Regions from separate parts of the Paenibacillus sp. JT22N12 genome, predicted to be linked through region 1. Evidence: riboswitches for the same ligand, from Rfam matches in the RefSeq annotation. Region 1 holds a riboswitch; each other region holds the start of a gene.
The links. Region 1 has a riboswitch for cyclic di-GMP ahead of AC0YOA_RS15345 (transglutaminase-like domain-containing protein). Riboswitches for the same ligand answer to the same signal wherever they lie in the genome.
Positions count from the first base shown of each region.

Region 1 (3,830 bases):
GTCAAGGGGCTCCAGCGCGTAATCCAGACTATCGAAGCATTCGGCTCCAAGGAGGAACCTTCGCCGCGGATTACCGGCATCATTGCGATGATGGTCGACGGGCGGTCCAAATTGCATCAGGAATTGGTGGGCCATGCCCGTGAGTTCTGCAGCAAGAAGGATATCCGGCTGTTTGAAACCGTGATTCCACGGTCGATCAGCTTTGCCAACGCTGCAGCCTATGAGGGCTCGCCGCTTGTATGGACTGACCGCTCCAATCCCGCTGCGGAAGCCTATTATACTTTGGCCAAGGAGGTGTTCGAATATGCCACCAAGAAAAAAAGAACTGCTCGTAAACTTTGAAGAACCTGCGGACAAGCCGTCCTCCGCTGCACCGGAATCGATGGTAGACAAAGCCGAAAAAACGCTGCGCACCAGAAAGAAGCCGGCTGCAGCCAAGCAAGCCCGGAAATTGCCAGCCGATCCTTCCGGTCAGGAAGCTCCGCCAACTCCAGCTGTAAAAGTGGAGGAACTGATGCCGCAGGTCAAGCTGGATAAGAAGCTGCGCAAGGAAACCCACTCCAAAGCCGAATTTTATATCCGCAAGGATCTGCTGGAACGGGTCAAAACGATATCGCAAAATAAAGGCAAAGGCTTCAAAACCAACCTTATCAATTATGCGCTGGAGCAGGCATTGGATGGGCTTGACAGATCGGGCCATTCCCCTTCGGCAGATTAGCAGTGCATCATCCATCATAGATGTGTTTATGACAAAACAGGCCGCCAGCGGATATTCCGCCAGCTGCCTGTTTTGTTGTGGTTTGCCCTTGCACCCTTGGCCGTGTTCCCCGATTACAGCGATTATTTCATCAGACCTTCAGCCTAAGAGATAATCTTATTGAATTTCAATGCGTTTCTTAACGGATTGCGCTTTTTCCTTCTTGGGTATTTCCAGCTTCAGAATACCGTTCTCGAAGCTCGCCGATATTTGGTCATCCTTAATATTTTCTACATAGAACCGGCGGACAAATTCGCCATAATAACGTTCACGCCGGATAACCTGATGATCTTCCCCGTCCACATTCTGTTCCTGGTTGCGCGAAGCCTTGATCGTCAAATAATGATTGCTGTAGCTGATATCGATATCAGCTTTAATGAACCCGGGAAGCTCGGACTCAATCAGAAAAGCATCCTCGCGTTCGTGAATATCCGTGCGGAATGGATGGGTATTGCTTCTCATCGGCGCAAAGAAATCTTCATTGAAGATATCATGGAATGATTTCATCAAGCTGCGGCTGACATCTTCATTTCTTTTCCGAAACGGAACTAAATCCAACATGTACATCTCCTCCAATTTCTTATAATGTGATGCTTACACTTTTTATTATAAGGATGCTGCCTGCTCTCCTCAAACCCGATAAAACAACAATAAAAATCATTTTCCGTGAATTTAAGGAAATCCGGCAGTCCCCTCGTTATTTTTCTCAGTCTTTCTTTGACTTTCTCTGACTTTGATTTTTTTTGACCTTTCGCTGCAGTTCGTTTGCTGCCCAGAATAGCCATGAGGACGTTACACTCCACATGTTGTTCAGATTTTGTACAGTTCCTATCTGGTATAATCACCTTACAGGAGGGCCTGCCAACATGAAGAAACTGCTTTCTTTTTTGCTGATCATCACTGGATTTGTGCTGATTGCGCTGCCTTTTGCAAAAGAATGGCATTATGATCAGAAGCAGCGGCGTCTGCTTGATCACATGGATCATAATACCTTCGCCTCCGCGGCCGAGAAATCCGATCGCCTGCTTGCAGAGAGTTACCAGCGATTATCCGACCTGTTCTCTAATGAAGCAGACGCTGCCGTACCTGAGGCTGTCAGCGACGATCAGAGCAAGGAAGATCCTCAAGGAATCGCTGTTATTGAAATCGGCAGCATCGATGTGAAGCTTCCTGTTCTGGAAGGCGCCACAACGCAAAACATGAAGTACGCCGCTGTCCATCTGACAGAAACAGCCGCACTTGGAGATATTGGCAATGCTGCCCTGGCTGCACACCGGGCTCATACGAAAGGCCGATTGTTCAATAGGCTGGGGGAAGTTAAGATGGGAGACAAAATTACGATACGGGTCAAAAACAAGGTTATGGAATATACCGTATTCAAAATATTGGTCGTTAAGCCAACTGACCTGTCCGTATTGAATGGCAATGACACCGACAGGGTGCTCACGCTTATTACATGCGATCCGCTTATTAATCCGACACATCGTCTGATTGTCCAGGCGAAACTGTAATCTATCATCACTTAAAAATAGTTGTACATTCTATCAAATATTGGTATAGTTATTGTCAAGATAAGTCACGATAACGGCAAACCTGTCGAAAGGCAGCGACGCAAAGCTAGAGGGCCTTCCCATTATTTGGATGGCAGCCAGCTACCGAAAGTTTGTCTTTTTTTGTTTTCTAAAAACAATAAACACTCAACGATAAACGGCAAACTTGTCGAAAGACAGGGACGCAAAGCTAAAGGGCCTTCCTGCTTGGATGGCAGCCAGCTACCGAAAGGAGTCTTATTTCATGAAATCTTTTTTTCTTGTTCTCGTGACCGTATTCATTTTGTCCCTTCCCCTCTCCACAACTGTAGCAGCATCCGGTACGGACTCCCCGACTTGGCTCGATACGAAGCAATTGGATATTGGAATTATCGGAGCTGCATTTAAACCTGCCGCAAAAACACCTAGTGTGCTGTTAATAACCAAAAACGGAGTCACTTATACATACAAATTGCCTGCCACAGGCACGATGGAATACTTCCCCCTGCAGCTTGGTGATGGTTCTTATACAATCTCCCTTATGCAAAATGTTACCGGCACCAAATACAAAAAAATCGGTACGGAATCAGTTAACCTGAACTTGAGCGATGACAGCAGCGTATTTCTTGGTTCCGTGCAAAATGTCAATTGGAAAAGCTCCCCGACTGCTGTTGCCAAAGCCAAGGAATTGACGAAAAACAAAACGAAAGTTGAAGACAAAGTCAAAGCGATTCACGATTATATCGTTAAAACCATCAAATATGATTCCAAATTGAGCACATCTGTAACAACGGACTATATTCCCGATGCGAACAGAACGTTGAAATCAGGCAAAGGCATCTGCTATGATTACTCCTCCCTGTTTGCTGTCATGGCTCGCAGCGCCGGCATCCCGACCAAGCTGGTTATGGGAACAACCGATTATGTGAAAGGCTACCATGCCTGGAACCAGGTACTGATTAATGGGAAATGGAGCAATATTGATACAACGGTTGATTCCGGTTTGGGCAAAACCAGCGCAAGCAGCAGTTCAATGTTCAAAGAAGCCGGCAAATACGCAGCAGCTAAATTCTATTAAGCTTAATCTGATCGCTTGATAGCATCTGTCATTAAGCAAAAGCAGCTTAAGACAGCAAATAGCGCAAAAAAGAGACTATTGCAGGATCCCCCCTCCTGTAAAGTCTCTTTTTTGCATTTTGACGGGTAGTTCGGTATTACGCTGCCTGGATATGCAATCCCTTATTTCATGACATATGCCTCTCCCATCGTGCATCTCACCATTATCATCTTTAGAAAAAAGGAGCTGCGCCTCGTCATATGATAATGACGGAGGAACAGCTCCTGATGGATTTTTACTAAAAATGATCTTATTTCTGGATATGCTTCCGGCGCAATCTCAGCAAAACAATTCCGAGAATGACCAGACACAGTCCTGCAAGTTGAAGCGGCAAAGAGCTGCTTTCCCCTGTTTTGGGGAGCGTCTTGCCAGGTGTGCTGCTGTCTGGATCGTCATTACCGGGTTCTATACCGCCCAAAGGAATCTC
Region 1 covers NZ_JBWDNU010000003.1:843,655-847,484, forward strand. The annotation lists gene AC0YOA_RS15325 (ParA family protein) at 1-342, shown strand, start outside; gene AC0YOA_RS15330 (hypothetical protein) at 305-718, shown strand; gene AC0YOA_RS15335 (Hsp20/alpha crystallin family protein) at 875-1,318, opposite strand; gene AC0YOA_RS15340 (class D sortase) at 1,624-2,268, shown strand; cyclic di-GMP riboswitch class I at 2,334-2,417, shown strand; cyclic di-GMP riboswitch class I at 2,457-2,537, shown strand; gene AC0YOA_RS15345 (transglutaminase-like domain-containing protein) at 2,552-3,364, shown strand; gene AC0YOA_RS15350 (SdrD B-like domain-containing protein) at 3,654-3,830, opposite strand, start outside.

Region 2 (3,830 bases), on a different contig from region 1:
CTTTACGAAGCGAAGGAGAACGGCCGCAACCGGATTGTTCAGTATTAGACATGGCTTACGGCCGCATGTGCTGTGTAGGGCATTTTTGCTGCAGGGCGGTTGTGCTGACACAGGGCTGTGCGCATGGTCTGCCGGCATGTCGGGCGAGGTGGTGCCAATCTAGACAAACGCAGCGGCATAAGCCGCTTTTACCCTTCCGGCGGCGGGCATGCTTTCTGGACAAAGCATGACCGCCTGATGAGCCGTGGACGAATTTATAATGATTTGTCCTGATTCAGATGATAAACTGATTGAAGCTGTCATTCGCCAGCTCATGAACAACTGCACAAGCTTACCCTATCGACAGGATTGAGGCTCTTTCGTCTCTGTCGGAAGCGTCAACTTTCCCGACCACGGGAGCGACTTGAATATGCTTGTGCAAATCGCAGACAACAGGATATACGCCGATAAGCAATTATACAAACTGCGTGCTGCCGAACTGGCAGCGATGCAAGCTTGATCAAATATGCAACCGGACTAAAGGCGGGAATGCTCAGATGAGAAAAGTACATATACTTTCGGCGAAGCCTGGAGATAAATTGGCTCGCCCGATCCTGCAGGAAAATGGCAACATTCTTCTGGGTGTCGGTGTCGAGCTGAATGAACGGTTTATCAATCGCCTGAAGATGCTGGGAGTCGATATGCTGTTCGTTGAAGATCCGTTTACCGAGGATCTGGAGCCGGAAACAGCGATCCGCGACGATACGCGCAGAAAAGCCCACGATGCTGTATTCAAAACCATGACCACGCTGAAGGACCATCCTATGACCAAGGGCAGAACCATTGCACCGGAGATGGGCCGGACGTTCCGAAATGTGTTTGGCCAGATCATGCAGGATCTGGTTGCGCGGGCCGACGTTATGGTCAGCTTGACGAATATTCAAGTGGCGGATGGCTATCTGTTCCAGCATTCTGTGAATGTGGCTATACTGTCAGGCATAATGGGACTGGCTAAGGGCTACAACCGCAACCAGCTTGAGGAATTAGGCATGGGAGCGCTTCTGTTCGATATCGGGATGACAAGATTGCCCAAGGATCTTCTGAACAAGACCTCCCCGCTGACCCCTGAAGAGCGGGTCCTGATGGAGAAGCATACGGAGGATGGCTTCAATATTATCCGCGCCCAGCACGATATTTCCCTGTTGTCCGCGCATTGTGCTCTTCAGCATCACGAGCGGTACAATGGATCGGGTTATCCGCGTGGGCTGAAGGGGGATGCCATTCATGAATATGCGCAGATTGTGGCATTGGCCGATGTTTATGACGCGTTGACCTCGCCGAGGCCGCACCGCAAGCGTCATACGCCGACGGAAGCCATCGAGTTTTTATTCGCGGCCGGGAACACTTTCTTCGATCTTGATTTGATCCAAACCTTTTGCAAGCATATATCCATTTATCCGGTATCGACAACGGTACTGCTCAGCTCGGGCCAGATTGCGGTTGTGGCTCTGAATAATCCGCTTGCGGTCAACCGCCCGATCGTACGGATCCTTCGCGAGGCGGACGGCACACCTCCTGCCCAGCCCTATCAGGTTGACCTTAAGGATTCGCACAGTATCATGATCGTGGAAGAAATGTAACAATAGCCTGTACCTAACTTCATATATATCCGATAATGGCAAACTTGCCGAAAGGCAAGGACGCAAAGCTAAAGGGTCTAAGGTTCTTGAAAAGGAGCGACTGACAGCCTGGCTGCCGAAATGAACACCCTTCAGCAGGGTGCAAGTCAAGCGGCTCCGAGGCAGAGGAACGGCTTTTTTCATTTCCTTGAACAGGCAATCCCTTATCAAAGTCTCAAGACTCGGCCAGGCGATTGCACACTAAGGAGATGGTACTTATGAGCACGAATGCCCGCAGCAAGGAATTATACACGAAAGCAAAGCAAACTTACTCAGATAAGGTATTAATCCACAGCCGGACCGTAGTCGAGAAAGAAGGATATGTCTCAACGGGGATTTTGAGCCATATTGAGGGCGAGATGATGGAGATTGAAATGACGGAATACAAGTCATTTGATCTCGGCAATCCGGTGGAGATGACAATCTACTCTCCGGTGGGGATACAACGTCTGCAGTCGACGGTCATCGGCAAGGCGGAAGGATCTATCGCAGTTATATTTCCTGTCCGGGCCTTGAGCGGACTGGAAGAGAAACGGGAGTCTCCCCGTGTTCAGATTGACCATAAGGGCACCATGAAGAAAGTGATTATTGAAACAAGAGAATTGTCAACAGGGCCGGAAAACTTCGAATTTATTGAAGATATGGAACTGGCCATACGAAATATAAGCTTATCCGGGTTGGGATTCATTGTTGCCGAGGGGCCGAGGCTCAAGACGAATGAGCGTCTGGAAGCCGTGTTGTTTCTAGGCTTTGAGCTGCCATGCTGGCTGGAGATCATACGCTATGACAGCGATGGAGCCCAATCCTTCTATGGTGCGCGCTTTTGCGATCTGGACGGGCTGCAGCAGCGAGCGCTGCGGGCCTTTATCCTGAGGGAGCAGGTCGCAGCCTATTATCGCAGGAAACAGGAAAAGGCCAGTGACAATCGGACTCATTAACTATAAACAACAGGTGCACCGCGGCAATCGCGGAGCGCCTTTTTTTTTGTTCAAAGTTAAGAAAATAAACTCTTCTTGCTGCTTCAGGCAGCAGCTCCACGACATCTGATTTTCAAATCATCTTAAAACATGTTACAATATTTAGAAAATTTAGATATATCGAACAATTATAAAGAGAGATTGAAGAGGGGATTCAAATGCCAGTCGTTGTTGGTGCCGCCGGGCTGATGTTTACCGGCCTGCTGATTTGGTCCGCATACCGGAATGGAATGTTTTTTGACGCATCCTTTTACAGATGGGAATGGATGCTTATGGCTTCAACCGTTTTGTCCTTGTTTATTACGGCTCGTATGCAGAGACGAAGGATAAGAGGCAGCAGTAGAGGGATCCGTGAATATTTCATGTTGAAAAAAAATAAAGGGCCTGGAGAAGAGCCTGTGCGGGTCTCGGTGCCGCTGGCGGCTTATACGCCGCTGCTTATTGCGCTTTTGTTTGGTTTGAGTCTGATCAACAAACCGGCTTCCGTACATGGAACTCTGCAGCAGGTGCTCAGATGGTCGGCTTATGGGGCTTTCCTCATATCCGGGTATCTGTGGCTGAGAATCGGCCCATTCCGGAGCTGGCTGTTCGGGGCGCTTCAGGGTTCTGGCTTGTTCCTCATTGGCGGCGCGCTTGCCGGATGGCTCGGCTGGATAGACGTTCCGGAGATGATCATGAGTACAGGGGATTCCAGTTTATCCGCAATCGGTGCCCGGCTGGCCGGCTTCGTTCAATATCCGAATTTCCTCGGAGCCGTCTCGGGAGCTTATTTGTTGTGGAACTGGCTTCTCATGATACGTGAAGGCCGTTATCGGACTTTCTTGCTTGCCGTCATGATGGCCGCGCCGCTGGTGCTCGTGCTGCTGCTTACGGAATCCAGGGCAGCCTGGCTTACAACGGCTGCGGGATGGCTTGCCGGACTGCTGCTCCTGACCCGGGAGCAGCGGGTCAAATGGCTGGTTTACAGCGGCTGGACGCTTGTTGGAGCGGGGGCAGCCTATCGTATTGTCTTTGCCGCAGGTCTGCAAGGCAGTCATGAAGGCGTTGGCCACATGGGGGAAACGCTTGGGCTGCTTGCCATCCTGATGGCATCTGCAGCGGGCTTCACCGCACTTCGCACGGTATTTGCCGGCCTGTCCGGAAGACAGCTTGAGATTGCCGCGTGGGCCGGGTTGGGGGCAGCCTGTCTGATTAT
Region 2 covers NZ_JBWDNU010000010.1:231,366-235,195, forward strand. The annotation lists gene AC0YOA_RS28765 (histidine kinase N-terminal 7TM domain-containing diguanylate cyclase) at 1-48, shown strand, start outside; gene AC0YOA_RS28770 (HD-GYP domain-containing protein) at 537-1,619, shown strand; cyclic di-GMP riboswitch class I at 1,647-1,739, shown strand; gene AC0YOA_RS28775 (PilZ domain-containing protein) at 1,877-2,596, shown strand; gene AC0YOA_RS28780 (O-antigen ligase family protein) at 2,794-3,830, shown strand, end outside.
Region 2: it holds a riboswitch for cyclic di-GMP, as region 1 does, so the genes downstream of both, AC0YOA_RS28775 (PilZ domain-containing protein) here and AC0YOA_RS15345 (transglutaminase-like domain-containing protein) in region 1, are expected to answer to the same signal.

Region 3 (3,830 bases), on a different contig from region 1:
CCCTCTTTTGATGCCGACCCGTACTCCCGTGTTGTCTATGCCGCCTCCCGCGGTAACGTCGATTCTGTATGGGTGAACGGCAAAAACGTCGTTCAACGGGGGCGAGTACGGACGATGGACAAGAAGCTCGTGCTCCGGGAAGCGGATAAATCCATCGCCAGACTGCTCGCAAGAATTTGACCTGACGATACTTTTGGCGAGTCTGCAGAAGAGCAGGCCCGCCATTTCTGTATTTTAGCGACTCGTCCTCTTGCAGTATGCGGGAATGGCAGTCATAATGGAACAAGGCAAGAAAGCGCCATCAAAACATAAAGGCGGTTGATATCATGAAGTACAGACAACTGGGCAGCACTGAATTGCACATAAGTGAAATCAGCTTCGGAACATGGGCTATCGGCGGATCCTGGGGCGGAACGGACGATGGTTCGGCGCTCAAAGCGCTGTCACGTGCAATGGAAGAGGGCGTCAACTTCTTCGATACCGCAGATGTTTATGGTGAAGGACATAGTGAGGAACTGCTCGCCAAAGCGACAAAAGGGCGGGAGGACGAGATTTACATCGCGACCAAGTTTTGCCGTGCCGGTGATCTTCTGGATCCGGCTTCCTATTCCTACGAGTCGGTGCGGGCCTATTGCGAGGCAAGCTTGAAGCGGTTGGGCCGCGAAAGAATCGATCTGTACCAGGTGCATTGTCCGCCTACGGATATTCTGCGAAGCGGCGAGGTATTCGGCGCGCTTGACCGTCTGCGCGAGGAAGGCAAAATCCGCGAGTACGGAGTAAGCGTGGAAACCGTCGAAGAGGGCTTTATTTGCTTGCAGCATCCCAATGTGAAGGCGCTGCAGGTGATATACAACCTGTTTCGGCAGAAGCCGGAGCTTGAGCTGATTCCCAAGGCTTTCGGGCAGGGAGTGGGCATTCTGGTGCGTCTGCCGCTTGCCAGCGGGCTGCTGACGGGCAAGTTCACGGAGAAATCAACATTTGCCCCTGACGATCACCGGAACTTCAACCGTAATGGCGAAAGCTTTAATGTAGGCGAGACCTTCGCCGGAATTGCCTTCGAGATGGGCGTATCACTGAGCAAGGAGCTGTCATGGATTGCCGAGGGCAGAACGAATATGGCCAGCGCCGCGCTGCGCTACCTTCTGGATAATCCCCATATTACCTGTATCATACCGGGATTCCGAAACGTCTCGCAGGTGGAAGATAATTTGCGGGCGGCCAACGTTCCGGGTTATACGCGAAGCGAGCTCGACAAAATCCATCAATTCTACGAGCAAGAGGTCCACAACTATATCAGAGGACCTTATTGAATAAGAGAATAGTTAAGCACGGGCAGGCCCGGACGAGCGAATTCCTTCGCTTGTCCGGGCCTCTTTATGTTGTTCCATGCTGCAAATCATTTCCTTCGGGAATGCTACCCGTTCACAATTTCCCCGCCATTGATGTGAAGGACTTGACCGCTCATGTAAGAAGAATCCTCGCTTGCGAGGTACACATAAGCGGGAGCCAGTTCCTCCGGCTGTCCGGCACGCTTGAGCGGGACATCGGCGCCGAATTTGGCCACCTTCTGCTCATCAAAGGTTGAAGGAATAAGAGGTGTCCAGATAGGGCCGGGAGCTATGGCGTTGACGCGAATGCCCTGATCGGCAAGATTGAGCGACAAGGAGCGGGTAAAGGAAACGATGGCTCCTTTGGTCGCCGAATAATCGAGCAATGTCGGACTTCCCCGGTAGGCGGTTACGGATGTCGTGTTAACGATTGCTGCACCGCTTGCCAAATGAGGCATAGCCGCCTGTGTTAAATAAAACATTCCGAAAATATTGGTTTTGAAGGTCCGTTCAAGCTGTTGGGGAATAATGAGCTCAATCTTATCCTGGGGATGCTGCTCCGCCGCGTTATTCACGACGATATCGAGTTTTCCCAAGCTTTTAACGGTTTCCTCCACGGCCTCGCGGCAGAAGTTCGGATCGCCGATATCTCCCTCCACCAGAATGCAGCGGCGGCCGGCCGCTTCCACGAACTGCTTGGTTACCTCCGCATCGCTTTGTTCATTCAAATATAGAACGGCTATATCGGCGCCTTCCTTGGCATAGGCAACCGCAACGGCACGGCCGATCCCGCTGTCTGCTCCGGATATAATGGCTACTTTACCTTGAAGCTTGCCCGCTGCCTTCAATCCGGAAGATTCAAATTGCGGACTTGGCGTCATTTTGGATTCCAGTCCTGGTTGCCGGCTTTGATGCTGCGGCGGTAATGTGGTTGGCCTTGCTGGCGTTTCGCCTGGAGATGTCATAGGCTGCTTCGTCATTTGAGAAACAACTCCTTTCGATAAGCTATCATGCCATGAATACGATGTTCTTACGCGTTCCATTGAACTATTACCCCGGGCAGGCAGAAATGAAAAAATATAGCTCCCTTGGATAAGAGAAGAAAAACTGAAAAGTAAGTCTTAAGAACTGGTTTAAATGTCGAAACCGCGATAAATGTAATAAATTTGTAACTTATTTTATAATTTTATTGTTAAAAGGCCCAAAAATCCTTGAAGATAATGGAACAAAATAGTAATATACGACTAAGCTTCCCGGTCTATTATTTCCACGGCGAAGACAAATTGAATACTAGGCAAAGCTATTGAAAAGTAGTGACGCAAAACTACAGGGGCATCATCCAACAGTGGAAATGTCAGCCAGTTGCATCCATTTAACAGCTGTTTAGGCTTGCCATGCCCATTATGCTGTTTTTTGCTGTGCGGATCATTTATGGGTTTTTCGCATCACAAAATAAATTGGTTACAGAAAAGAGGCTATTACATGAAGATGTCACCAGTTCAAGATGTACGTCAATGGTTTCCGAGCGATGATGGGAATGAGCAGGACCGGATGCAATTGATGAAGCTTATGGAGCAGCTGATGACGGGCTTCGATCTTTTGAAGGACCCTCAGAGGGTAAACCTGAAGGGCAGCAAGGACCGGTCAGGCGATTTCTATGGACAGCTGAATGAGAGCAGTGTCATCCCCCCGCAGGGGAAAGCGATGGAAGATGTAACCCGGGGCCTGATCGAACTGATGCATGCGCATCCCTACCATACCAAATATTTTATGACTAATATTCTGCCCATGGCATCGATTCCGGGCATTATGGGAATGCTCGCCGCGATGCTTGTCAATGGCAATAATTTGTGGGATGTATATGGCCCGGCTGGCGCTGAGGCTGAAGTGCGGGTCGTCAGCATGATGTCCAAGCTGGTCGGTTATGACCATACGAGAAGCGGCGGCTACACAACCTGGGGCGGACAGGGGGCAATCTTCACCGGTCTGCGGCTGGCAATAGCCAAATTCGCTCCGGATGCTTCGCGCACGGGAGTGCCGAATAACCTGTATGCCTTTTGTTCGGATTCGGCTCATTACAGTCTGTACAAATCCATGGAAGCGACAGGACTTGGAAGCGACCGTCTGGTCAAAATCCGGACAAGAAGCGACAGCTCCATGGACACAGCGGATTTGAAATGGAAACTGGAGCAGGTTATTCGTTCAGGCGGAATTCCGATCTATATCGTCGCCACTACGGGGACGACCGATGCTATGGGAATTGACGATATTTCCGAAATTATGAATATTGCCGTACAAGCTGCCGCGGCTAATGGATTAAACAGGCCGCATGTTCATGCGGACTCGGCGCTGGGAGGATTTTTCGCCTTTTTCAATGATTATGATTTTGCTCTTAATCCGCTTGCATTGGATATGGAAACGCTGGGAGCACTCCATGCGATCGCAGGTAAAATGAAGCATATCCATCTTGCCGATACCATGTGCTTTGATTTTCAAAAGCTG
Region 3 covers NZ_JBWDNU010000013.1:86,475-90,304, reverse strand. The annotation lists gene AC0YOA_RS31200 (5'-deoxyadenosine deaminase) at 1-180, shown strand, start outside; gene AC0YOA_RS31195 (aldo/keto reductase) at 327-1,310, shown strand; gene AC0YOA_RS31190 (SDR family oxidoreductase) at 1,415-2,308, opposite strand; cyclic di-GMP riboswitch class I at 2,612-2,698, shown strand; gene AC0YOA_RS31185 (pyridoxal phosphate-dependent decarboxylase family protein) at 2,811-3,830, shown strand, end outside.
Region 3: it holds a riboswitch for cyclic di-GMP, as region 1 does, so the genes downstream of both, AC0YOA_RS31185 (pyridoxal phosphate-dependent decarboxylase family protein) here and AC0YOA_RS15345 (transglutaminase-like domain-containing protein) in region 1, are expected to answer to the same signal.

Region 4 (3,830 bases), on a different contig from region 1:
ACCGGCGGGGCCGGATATATTGGAACCCATACCTGCGTCGAGCTGCTGGAGGCCGGATATGACATCATTGTGGTGGATAATTTCGCCAACAGCAGTCCGGAGGCGCTCAATCGGGTAAAGGAAATCACAGGGAAATCCTTTCGGTTCTATCAATTGGACGTAAGAGACCGCAGCGCTCTTGAGGCCGTTTTTGCAAGAAATCAAATCGATGCCGCCATCCATTTTGCCGGTCTCAAGGCGGTCGGCGAGTCGGTTCGTTCACCGCTCTGGTATTATGAGATGAATATGAACAGCACGCTGGCGCTGTGCGAGGTCATGAGCAAATATGGCGTGCACAAGCTTGTGTTCAGCTCTTCTGCCACCGTGTACGGGGCATCCGGGGATATGCCGGTGTCCGAGAATTCGCCCATTGGCGCATCCAGCCCCTATGGCCGCACCAAACAAATGATTGAGCAGATTTTGCAGGATCTGTCGGCATCCAATCCGGAATGGGGAATCAGCATTCTCCGCTATTTCAATCCTGCCGGCGCCCATAAGAGCGGGAGGATCGGTGAGAATCCCTCGGGCACGCCTAACAATCTGATGCCTTATTTGTCGCAGGTGGCTTCCGGTAGACTGGAAGAGCTGAGCATATATGGAAGCGATTATCCTACCCCTGACGGCACGGGAATCAGGGATTACATCCATGTTGTAGATCTGGCGCTTGGGCATATCAGAGCCCTTGAACGCATTCTGGATTCATCGGGTCTGAATATTTACAACCTGGGAACCGGGCGCGGTTCAAGCGTCCTGGAGATGATAGCGGCCTTCGAGAAAGCGACGGGGACTCATGTGCCGTACCGCTTCGCTGCCCGCAGGCCGGGGGATATTGCGGTCAGCTGCGCGGACATCCGGAAGGCCAGACAAGAGCTTGGATGGACTGCAGACCGTTGTATCGAGGAGATGTGCGAGGATACTTGGCGATGGCAGGCGAATAATCCCGATGGCTACGATATCCATGAGAATCGGTTCATGACTGCTTTACTAAAAATGTGAATTATTCGACAAAATTAGTTGAAAAAATCAAAATTCGATCGCACGAAGCGACAGCATCAGCGGAAAGGCTTGATTATAATGGTGAATATAGAAAACGATTACATTTAAATAGGAGACGAAGAAGTGCGTTTTTACCTGGGCACCTTAAACGCATGGAGTCAGTGGTGCAACCGGCCGAATTCGGAGCGGAGGAAATGGTTATGGCGCTTGCAGAACGGATTCGCAAGGAAAATTTGGACAAAGAGTGGGTTGAATTGATTATGATCGCACGGGCAATGGGGCTTGACCGGGAAGTTATCCGGGGTGTTCTGAGCGCCCTCCCGAAATTGGAAAACGGCACATTACCCATGGAAGAAAATACATCTACATAGTGCCTAATCCTTGTGGAGCCTCCACTTGTTGAATTCCAGAAACTCTTTAAACTGTTCCTTGCTCACGCCTGATGCCATGGCTTCGCGTACGAGGTCTTCCCATTCCCGGTCAAGCTGCCTTGCTTCGTCATCGGACTTCTGGACGTGAAGCAGTTCTTCCACGGAAATACCCAGTACGGTTCCGACTTTCTCGAGAAATTGAATGGAGGGATTCTGCTGAATCCCCCGTTCAATGGAACTTAAGTAGGACTTGGCCACGCCAGCCCGCTCAGAGAGCTCGGTTAAAGAGAGCGCCTTTCTTTTGCGCAGCAGTTGTATGCGTTCTCCAATCATTATACGTATCCTCCAATGTTATAGCTTGCTGAACCTTATTATATCGGATTCTTCTTCATTAAGAAAGAATCCGTTGCTTATAACGAACAGTTGCGGAAAAGTGAACAGCGGTTTTCATTGCGCTGAAGACTTTTCCGCTTTTTTTTTGAAATATATGAAAGTATAAATCCCGATTATACTTTGCTTATATTTCTGAGGGAAGAAACCAGGGCTTTGCCGCCAGAGGAAGGCGATAGCCGTTTCTTTTCATGCATGGCCGCATGAAGCTGCCTGTCTCCTCATCCTCTACGGCAGCTATACAATGGCTTCTTTCTGATTATCAAGCAGATGGCCGAATACTCCGTCCCGTTCAGATGCAAGCTGCATGAAGCCTCCGCGCTGCACCACTTTCCCCTGATCGATGACAATGACCTGATCCGCGTGACGGATTGTGGATAAACGATGGGCGACCACAATAATGGTCATGGTCCCTTTCAGCCGCTCCAGCGCCTCCTGGATTTTCTTCTCGTTCTCGGTATCCAGCGAGCTTGTCGCCTCGTCCAGCACGAGCACGGCCGGTTTGCTGATGATGGCCCGCGCCAGCACAAGCCGCTGCCTTTCGCCTCCGGACAGCCGGATGCCCCTGTCGCCAATGAGCGTTTCCAGCCCCAGAGGCAGCGCACGGACAAACTCAGCGGACGAGGCGAAGTCCAGCGCTTCCCACAGCTGATCCTCGCTGGCATCGGGCCTGATCATCAGCAGGTTTTCCCTGATGCTGGCATTGTACAGAAAGGGGTCCTGCGCCACATAGCCGATGGACCGCCGGTAGGCAAACAGATTCGCATTGGTAATGGGTTCTCCGTCGATGAGAATCCGGCCCGATTCAGGCTGCATCAGGCCCATCAGCAGATCGATCAGCGTGCTTTTTCCCGCGCCGGAACGTCCGACAAAGGCTGTCATCCGGTTAGCGGGAATGAACAGATTAATCGCCTGAAGCGTATGCGCAGCCTCCTGCCGGTGGTAGCGGAAATATACATTGTCACAGGTAAGCCCATGCTCGAGACGAAGCGGAGCCGGACTTAAGCCGGCAGGACCCGCCTCGTGCTGCTCCACCGCTTCCGCACATTCCTTCTGCAGGCTGATGAGCGCTTTGAAGGCGGGGACCGTTGCCGCCAGCTGCTCCAGATTGGATTGAATGCCTGTGAATCTCGGCCACAGCCTGGCGAAGATCAGGATAACCAGCAGAAGCTGGGGACCCTGCGTATGAAAGAACTGGAATGAGATAAACACGAAGCCCGCGATCAATAGTGCAGAGGATATCTTGTAAACCAGCTGCGAATTCATTCTGAGCCGGATGTACTCCATCTGCTCATGCATCATCCCCTGGGTAAGCGAATGAAGCCAGCCCAGGCGGGATTCCTCCAGGTTGTTGCTCTTGATGTCCTTGATACCGTTCAACTGATCGGTAATGCCGGCAAGGTAGCTTTGTGAGAGTTCCGAGGTTTGACTGCCGAGCACCTTCGCCTGATGAATATATTGGCGCGAGAACAGCGCAAGAACCGTTCCGCAGCCCAGTACGAACAAAGTCATGGCCGGCGAGAGCCAGAAGGCGAACACAATCTGGATAAGCGTAAACAGGAAGGAGGTCACGAGCTGGAGAAACAGGTTGATTCCGCTAATGACGCGCGCAAGCTCGATCGTTAACAGATTTATGAGATCCGATTTCCTCTTCTGGAGGAAAAAGGACCATCTGGACGCGAGCAGCGTGCTGTAGGTTTCAAAGCGCAGCTTGCGGCTGAAGATCTGCTGGATCTCCACATTGCGGATCGTAATTTTACGCTGAATGAGATTTTGACCGAACACGATCAATACATAAAGAGACAAAATCAGGGTCAGCGCCAACGTCTGTGGCATTGCCCGCAGCTCTTCGAGAATTTTGAAATCGTAGCCGCTTGCCTGCTGTACGCTCAAAATCCCACTCATGCTGATCATGGGGATCAGCAGCAGAATGCCGAGACTTTCAAGAAGACTGCTGAATACCATACCAAGCAGATTGATTGTGAGGGCAGCTCCGGAATAAGCGTATAGACGCTTCATGTAATGCAGGATGGG
Region 4 covers NZ_JBWDNU010000002.1:424,859-428,688, forward strand. The annotation lists gene galE (UDP-glucose 4-epimerase GalE) at 1-1,035, shown strand, start outside; cyclic di-GMP riboswitch class II at 1,138-1,220, shown strand; gene AC0YOA_RS07570 (hypothetical protein) at 1,200-1,406, shown strand; gene AC0YOA_RS07575 (helix-turn-helix domain-containing protein) at 1,410-1,739, opposite strand; gene AC0YOA_RS07580 (ABC transporter ATP-binding protein) at 2,034-3,830, opposite strand, start outside.
Region 4: it holds a riboswitch for cyclic di-GMP, as region 1 does, so the genes downstream of both, AC0YOA_RS07570 (hypothetical protein) here and AC0YOA_RS15345 (transglutaminase-like domain-containing protein) in region 1, are expected to answer to the same signal.